Solitalea lacus: one gene and its partner. The protein of the gene in region 2 binds, or shares a complex with, the protein of the main gene of each other region. Links are inferred from orthologs where the notes say so. Each region holds a gene or a part of one and is shown on either strand. Other genes may lie near its edges. The genes, in order: mfd and uvrA.

What was found.
Region 1: the proteins of uvrA (region 2) and mfd are in contact, whole or in part, in a crystal structure (PDB 4DFC), measured with the Escherichia coli proteins. The link is inferred for Solitalea lacus from one-to-one orthologs.

What each region holds. Positions count from the first base shown.
Region 1 is NZ_CP091740.1:4,216,761-4,220,976, forward strand. Bases 168-4,057 are described here. They hold mfd (transcription-repair coupling factor), read left to right. Parts: upstream 168-473; coding sequence 474-3,857; downstream 3,858-4,057. Other genes in these bases: L2B55_RS18125 (ParA family protein), read left to right, coding at 168-398; L2B55_RS18135 (S8 family peptidase), read left to right, coding at 4,047-4,057. Outside these bases: more of L2B55_RS18125, read left to right, coding at 1-167; more of L2B55_RS18135, read left to right, coding at 4,058-4,216. UniProt on the Escherichia coli protein: Couples transcription and DNA repair by recognizing RNA polymerase (RNAP) stalled at DNA lesions. Mediates ATP-dependent release of RNAP and its truncated transcript from the DNA, and recruitment of nucleotide excision repair machinery to the damaged site.
Region 2 is NZ_CP091740.1:907,711-911,429, forward strand. What follows is about bases 84-3,476. They hold uvrA (excinuclease ABC subunit UvrA), read left to right. Parts: upstream 84-429; coding sequence 430-3,276; downstream 3,277-3,476. Other genes in these bases: L2B55_RS03835 (TonB-dependent receptor), read right to left, coding at 84-180; L2B55_RS03845 (MFS transporter), read left to right, coding at 3,462-3,476. In the rest of the region: more of L2B55_RS03835, read right to left, coding at 1-83; more of L2B55_RS03845, read left to right, coding at 3,477-3,719. UniProt on the Escherichia coli protein: The UvrABC repair system catalyzes the recognition and processing of DNA lesions. UvrA is an ATPase and a DNA-binding protein. A damage recognition complex composed of 2 UvrA and 2 UvrB subunits scans DNA for abnormalities.

The DNA of each region.
Region 1 (4,216 bases), 3.3 Mb from region 2 along the record:
AATATGATTACGTGTTTATCGATGCTCCTCCCGGGTTTTCCATCTTATCCGAAAACATTTTCCATGCGGTTAATTATTTGCTATTGCCCATGATTCCCACTACACTTTCCATTAGGGCTTTTGAAACCGTCTCTGAATACTTTAAGGATAATGAAATAGAGACTAAAAAGATCATCCCGTTTTTTTCGATGGTCGATCTGCGAAAAAACATGCACAAAGACATTATCGATGAATTTCAGAACAATAAGCAAATACTGAATACCAGTATCAACTACTCATCTGAAGTAGAAAAAATGGGGATCTTTCGAGCTCCTTTACCAGCATTCGCCCCCAAATCAAAAGCAGCTAAAGCTTATGCATCATTGTGGAAAGAATTTCAAACTAAAACTGAAAAATAATATAATGATGAAATTGTCATAGTAAAAGGTGACACCTAAAACAAAATTCAATCTATTATCTTTGCATTCATTGTGATGCAAACTATCCAGGAAATAATTTCTTTATACCAGAACGACCAACGTCTTCAACAGTTGGTTTCTAGCCTACAGTTAAGTAACCAACGGCTACATATCAAGGGGCTTGTTGGTTCGGCTGATGCAATGATCGCTATTGCAGCAAGGGCCTTAACTGAGCAGCCTTTTGTTTTTGTATTGCCAACCTACGAAGAGGCTGTTTACTTTTTAAACGATCTAGAGAATTTAAGTGAGCACAAGGGTTTGCTATTTCCTGCATCGTATCGCAAAGCATTTGAATTCATACAAGCTGATTCTGGCAATGTATTATTGCGGGCAGAAGTTTTAAACGAAATCAAGTCCAAAACACGAGCATCAAAACTGATTGTCACCTATCCGGAAGCTCTAGCGGAAAAGGTTATCAGTAGAGAAACACTTGAAAAAAACACACTTGATATTGTTAAAGGCGATAAGCTTAGCATCGATTTCATCAATGAATTTTTACATGAATATGCCTTTGAAAGGGTTGATTTTGTGTACGAAGCAGGTCAATATTCTATAAGGGGAGGTATTGTTGACATCTTCTCTTTTTCTCACGACCTGCCTTATCGTGTAGAATTCTTCGGAGATGAAATAGAGTCGATCAGAACCTTTAGTCCTGAAGATCAGCTTTCAGTTTCCAAGATGGAACGTATCACCATCGTTCCAAATGTTCAGTCAAAGCTATTAACAGATAATAACACTTCATTCCTTGATTATATTGAGGAAAATTCGGTTTTATGGTTTAAGGATGTAACTTTTACCTACGAAATCATTGAAAAAGGGGTAAAAAAAGCTAAGGATTTGTACAAAGCCCTTCCTGATGAGGAAAAGGCTATACATACCGAGTGGATGGACCCGAAATATCTGTTTGAAGAAAGCAAAGACACAAAACGTAATGTGGATCGCCATTCTGTAATTGAATTTGGCAAACAATTCAGTTATCAATCCACTGAAACATTCCATTTCGATCTTCGTCCCCAGCCGTCATTCAATAAAGATTTTACGCTACTTCAGCACAATTTAAATGAGAATCTTGCTGATAACATACGGAATTTCATTTTTGCCGATAGTTCCAAACAAATAGAACGCCTTTATGCCATCTTTGCTGATATTCCTAAAGAAAAAACAGCAAAACCGGTAAATGATGAAACGCCTTTTACTCCAATTCACCTTTCAATTCATGAAGGATTTATCGATCGCGAATTGAAAGTTGCCTGCTATACTGATCATCAGATTTTTGACCGGTATTATAAATACAAGGCTCGCAAAACCTACACGCAATCACAGTCAATTACGCTAAAGGAACTGCGCGAACTTAAACCAGGTGATTTTGTAACTCATATTGATCATGGAATCGGTAAGTATGCAGGATTACAGAAAATTGAGGTAAATGGTCAAGTTCAGGAATCGATCCGGTTGGTTTATGCTGACAATGATTTGTTATATGTAAACATCAACTCGTTAAACCGTATTTCAAAATACACCGGCAAAGACGGAACAATTCCCAAACTTAACAAGTTGGGTACCGATGCCTGGGACAAACTAAAAAAAAACACTAAAAAAAAAGTTAAAGACATAGCCCGTGATCTTATTAAGCTTTATGCTCAACGTAAAGCAAAAGAGGGATATGCCTTTATGCCGGACACTTATTTGCAAAACGAACTGGAGGCCTCATTTATTTATGAAGACACCCCGGATCAGGAAAAGGCAACTGCCGACCTGAAAAAGGACATGGAAGCACCTCATCCCATGGACCGCTTAATTTGTGGAGATGTTGGGTTTGGTAAAACCGAAGTTGCCATACGCGCTGCATTTAAAGCCGTTACCGATAGCAAGCAAGTTGCAGTATTAGTGCCAACCACCATTTTAGCCTCGCAGCACTTCCGAACATTCCGCGAACGGTTAAAAGATTTTCCATGTACTATCGATTATATTAATCGATTTAAATCAAGTAAACAGATTAAAGAAACTCTTAAAAAACTTGAAGAAGGCACAGTTGATATCATTATCGGAACTCATCGTTTGGTAAGCAAAGATGTTAAGTTTAAAGACTTAGGACTGCTTATCATTGATGAAGAACAAAAATTTGGGGTTACAGTAAAGGAAAAACTAAAATCATTTCGTGTAAATGTTGACACACTAACGCTAACAGCAACACCAATTCCGCGCACGTTGCATTTCTCCTTAATGGGAGCACGAGATTTGTCAATTATCAGCACCCCCCCTCCAAACCGCCAACCGGTAATAACTGAACTGCATGTATTCAACGAAAAAATCATTAAAGATGCAGTTGAATTTGAAGTTGACAGAGGTGGTCAAATTTTCTTTGTACATAATCGCGTAAGTGATATACATGATGTTGCAGGTTTAATCAAAAGGCTTTGTCCTGGGGTAAAAGTCTGTGTGGGTCATGGCCAAATGGAAGGAGATGAACTGGAAGATGTTATGTCGGATTTTATTGAAGGCAAGTTTGATGTTTTGGTTGCTACGACCATTATAGAAGCCGGCTTAGATATTTCTAACGCTAACACCATTTTTATTAACCAGGCTCATAATTTCGGACTAAGCGATTTGCACCAAATGCGGGGGCGGGTAGGTCGTTCTAACAAAAAAGCATTTTGTTATTTATTAAGTCCTCCATTATCAGTTTTAACGGCTGAGGCACGCAAGCGGCTAAGTGCCATTGAAGAATTTTCAGATTTGGGTAGTGGTTTCAATGTAGCCATGCGAGATTTGGATATCCGTGGCGCAGGTAATCTTCTAGGTTCTGAACAAAGCGGTTTCATTGCCGAAATTGGGTACGAAATGTATCATAAAATTCTCGATGAAGCCATTCAGGAATTAAAAGAAGAAGAATTCAGCGACTTGTTTAAGGATGAAAAGCCTCGCCCTTTTGTAAATTTCACCACTATTGATACAGACCTTGAATTACTAATCCCTGATGAATATGTGAGCAGTGTTCAAGAGCGTTATAACCTCTATAATGAGTTAAGCAGGGTTGAAGATGAGTCACAACTTAAAACTTTTGCAACTCAACTTCACGATCGGTTTGGGGCACTTCCTCGTCAGGTAAAAGAACTACTTAACACAATGCGCTTGCAATGGCTGGCTAAAGAAATTGGATTCGAAAAACTAATGATAAAGAATAAATCGCTTAGAGGTTTCTTTATCTCCAACCAGCAATCTCCTTATTTTGAGTCGGATCGTTTCACTATGGTTCTCAATTATGTTCAAGCGAATCAACGCAATAGTAGATTGAAAGAGGGTAAAAACACCTTATCGTTAACCGTCGATAATGTTCTCAACATTGAACAAGCGATTGAAATATTAAATAGGTTGGCTGGTATCGAAATAACCTCGTAGACCAATTGGAGATACAATCTTTTTACACAAGTCTCGTTTTATTGCTACAAAAAGACTGCGCTTTATTCAACCTAAAACTTTATTCTTGCATCTTATTGCATGATCTCCTGCATTAAGGGTAACTTATTTGTTCCTTTATTTAACTAGATTATAATTATTCGTATTTTAAAAAGATATTTCTTCGCTATTATGAACAAGAAACTTTCATATTCATTATTGTTGTTGCTGAGTTCTTCGGCAGCATTTGCACAAACACTTCCCCAAGCACCTGAAAACTGGTTCAACCTTGATCCTAAAAAGGATAAAGTACAAGGAGTAAGTACAGAAAAAACTTACAAAGAATTATTAAAAGGAAAAAA
Region 2 (3,719 bases):
AATGGTCACAAAGTCAACAGGCTCCTGTGTTTTTGCATCAATTACCTTACCGGTAATTTTCCCCGTTGTTACAGGCTTGGTGCTTGCTGTTGTTTGAGCATGTGTTAAAACAGGCAAGCCAATAAAGGCTAGCATAAATAGTCCCAGTGCCTTTGATAAAAATGTAGAAATTGAATTCACTTTTTCTCGTTTAGATTAGTTTCAAAAATAGATGAATGGAATGGAGTATGGTTTAATTTTGATGTGCAACATTACAGTTACCTGAAGGCTCAGGTAAATTATGGAGTGTTAAAAGAACGGTGGAATTGATCTAACCTGCATTCAACTTTTCTGCAACCTACGTCTTGCAGGTGTAATCAATAATTCTGCTCCTTAGCCCGAAACTTAAATTACTTATCTTTGCGTTTCGGATTTTGTTTTTTGTTGACTATGAGTGAAAACTTTACCGATTTAGGTGAGCAATCGGAAGTAGAGGTTTATGGCGCACGTGTTCATAACCTGAAAAACATAGATGTTTCTTTTCCGCGCAATAAGCTGGTGGTTATAACTGGTTTAAGTGGTAGCGGTAAGTCGTCATTGGCTTTTGATACAATTTATGCCGAAGGCCAGCGCCGTTATATGGAAACCTTCAGTGCATACTCGCGCCAGTTTATGGGGGGGATGGAGCGTCCGGATGTGGACAAGGTTTCAGGGCTGAGTCCTGTTATTGCTATTGAACAAAAAACGACTTCCAAAAATCCACGTTCAACAGTAGGCACCATCACCGAGATTTATGACTTTTTGCGTTTGCTGTATGCCCGCGTTGGTGATGCTTTTTCGTATAATACAGGCGAGTTGATGCAGAAAATGTCTGAAGATCAGATCATCAACAGCATTATGGAGCAGTACGAAGGCAAGCCCATCAATATTTTGGCTCCTGTTGTAAAAGGACGTAAAGGGCATTACCGCGAGCTGTTTGAACAAATTCGAAAGCAGGGGTATACGAAGGTGAGGGTTGATGGAGAGATACAGGATGTAACTCCTAAAATGCAGCTCGACCGTTACAAAATCCACGATATTGAAATTGTTATTGATCGGGTAGAAGTAAAGGCGGATAATCGCAAACGTATTGTAGATTCAGTGGCCGCAGCGATGAAACAAGCCAAAGGCATTATTAAAATTGCCGACAAGGAAGGTAATGTTTCGCATTTCTCTAAGTTTTTGATGTGCCCTACAACGGGTATTTCATACGATGAGCCGCAGCCGAATACTTTTTCATTTAACTCACCTTATGGCGCTTGTCCACGGTGCAGTGGCCTAGGCTACATTTTTGAAATTGACGAGCATACAGTCATTCCAAATCCGAAATTGAGCATTATGGAAGGCGGTTTGGCTCCATTGGGCGAATACCGCGAAACCTGGATGTTCCAAATATTGAAAGCGCTTTCAAAGAAGTATGATTTTTCGCTTTCAGTCCCAATTGAAAAGTTAAAGCCCGAGATAAAGGAAATCATCCTTAACGGAGCTCCGGATATTATTACTGTTCCTGTAAAGTACGGAAGCTATAACACCCAAAACTACCAGGTGACGTTTGACGGTTTAATTAAAACTCTGGAAGAGCAGCAGGAAAACCGTAAAGATGATGAAGACAGAAGCGATCTGGAAGGTTTCAGAACTTTGAAGGTTTGCCCCGAATGTAATGGTGCCCGATTAAAACAAGAGGCGCTGCATTTTAAAATTGATGATAAAAACATTTTTGAGCTGAGTTGTATGGATATCAATTCGCTTAAACAATGGTTTGCTGGTATTGAAGTGCGACTCTCAGAACGGAAAAATATCATCGCTAAAGAAATTCTGAAAGAGATAAGGGCGCGCATTGGATTTTTGGTGGATGTTGGCTTGACCTATTTAACACTTGACCGTACCTCTCGTACCCTTTCAGGAGGGGAAGCGCAACGTATCCGTTTGGCTACTCAAATAGGCTCGCAACTGGTTAACGTGCTGTATATTTTAGATGAACCAAGCATTGGGTTGCATCAACGTGATAATAACCGCTTGATTGAAGCGCTGAAAAGCCTGCGTGATGTAGGTAATACTGTGTTGGTTGTTGAACATGATAAAGACATGATTGTGGAGGCCGATTATGTAATTGACATGGGACCTGCCGCAGGCGTACATGGCGGTCAGGTGGTGGCACAAGGTGCGCCCGATCAGCTGCTGGGTTTCCATACCATCACCACCGATTATATTAATGGTATAAAGGAAATTGAGCTTCCTGAAAAACGCAGGGAAGGAAATGGACATGTCCTGAAATTGGTTGGGGCTAAAGGCAATAACCTAAAGAATGTAAGTATAGAACTGCCTTTGGGTAAGTTTATTACCGTTACAGGTGTTTCAGGTAGCGGTAAATCAACTTTAATTACTGAAACTCTTTACCCAATTTTAAACCAGTATTTCTTCAATGCCAAGAAAAAGCCGTTGGAGTATGAAAAAATTGAAGGCCTGGAGCATGTCGACAAGGTGATTGAGATTGACCAGACGCCAATTGGACGTACTCCGCGTTCTAATCCGTCGACTTATACGGGTGTATTTTCAGATATACGTAACCTGTTTACCCAACTGCCCGAATCTAAAATTCGCGGTTATAAACCAGGTCGATTTTCGTTTAATGTAAAAGGCGGGCGCTGCGAAACTTGTCAGGGTGCGGGGATGAAGGTAATTGAGATGAATTTCTTACCCGATGTGATGGTAAATTGTGAAGAGTGCCAGGGACGACGCTATAACCGTGAAACTTTGGAAGTGCGCTACAAAGGTAAATCCATTAGTGATGTATTGGACATGAGTGTGGAGGATGCTGTTCCGTTTTTTGAGAATATTCCGGCTATTCATCGTAAAATTAAGACTTTGTTAGATGTAGGCTTGGGCTACATCACTTTAGGGCAATCGTCGGTAACACTTTCCGGAGGGGAAGCTCAGCGCGTAAAACTGGCCACAGAGCTTTCTAAAAAAGATACCGGCAAAACCTTTTACATTTTAGATGAACCTACAACTGGTTTGCATTTTGAAGACATTCGCATTTTGTTGGGTGTATTAAACCGATTGGTGGAAAAGGGTAATACGGTGTTGGTAATTGAGCATAACCTGGATGTAGTAAAAGTAGCCGACCATGTGATTGACCTTGGTCCGGAAGGTGGAAAAGGTGGTGGAACTATTGTATTTGAGGGTACACCAGAAGGGCTAATTGAATGCACTAACAGCTTTACCGGTGAGTTTTTGAAAAAGGAGATGGCTATATAAGAACAGACGATAGCCAACCTGGATATTATTGCATAGTATTAATTAAATATTAGGTTAAGGAATATTGACTTCTATTACTCTGAATGCAGTATTTTACAGATGCTTGGTGACGAATTCAATAACCGAAACATTGCCAGTTCTAAAATGAACAGCGATCTTAAGATTATCAAGTAACAAGATAAAGTTTGAAGTACATCACACGAACAATTTGGATCTTATCAGTCGTTAGTTTGCTGACAGATACGGCAAGCGAAATGCTGTATCCGATAATGCCGATTTATTTAAAATCAGTTGGTTTTTCAATTTTACTTATCGGAATACTTGAAGGCGTTGCAGAAGCAACAGCGGGGCTGAGTAAAGGTTATTTTGGTAAACTTTCTGACATGTCGGGCAAACGAGTTCCGTTTGTGCAAATCGGTTACGCTTTTAGTGCGATCTCAAAA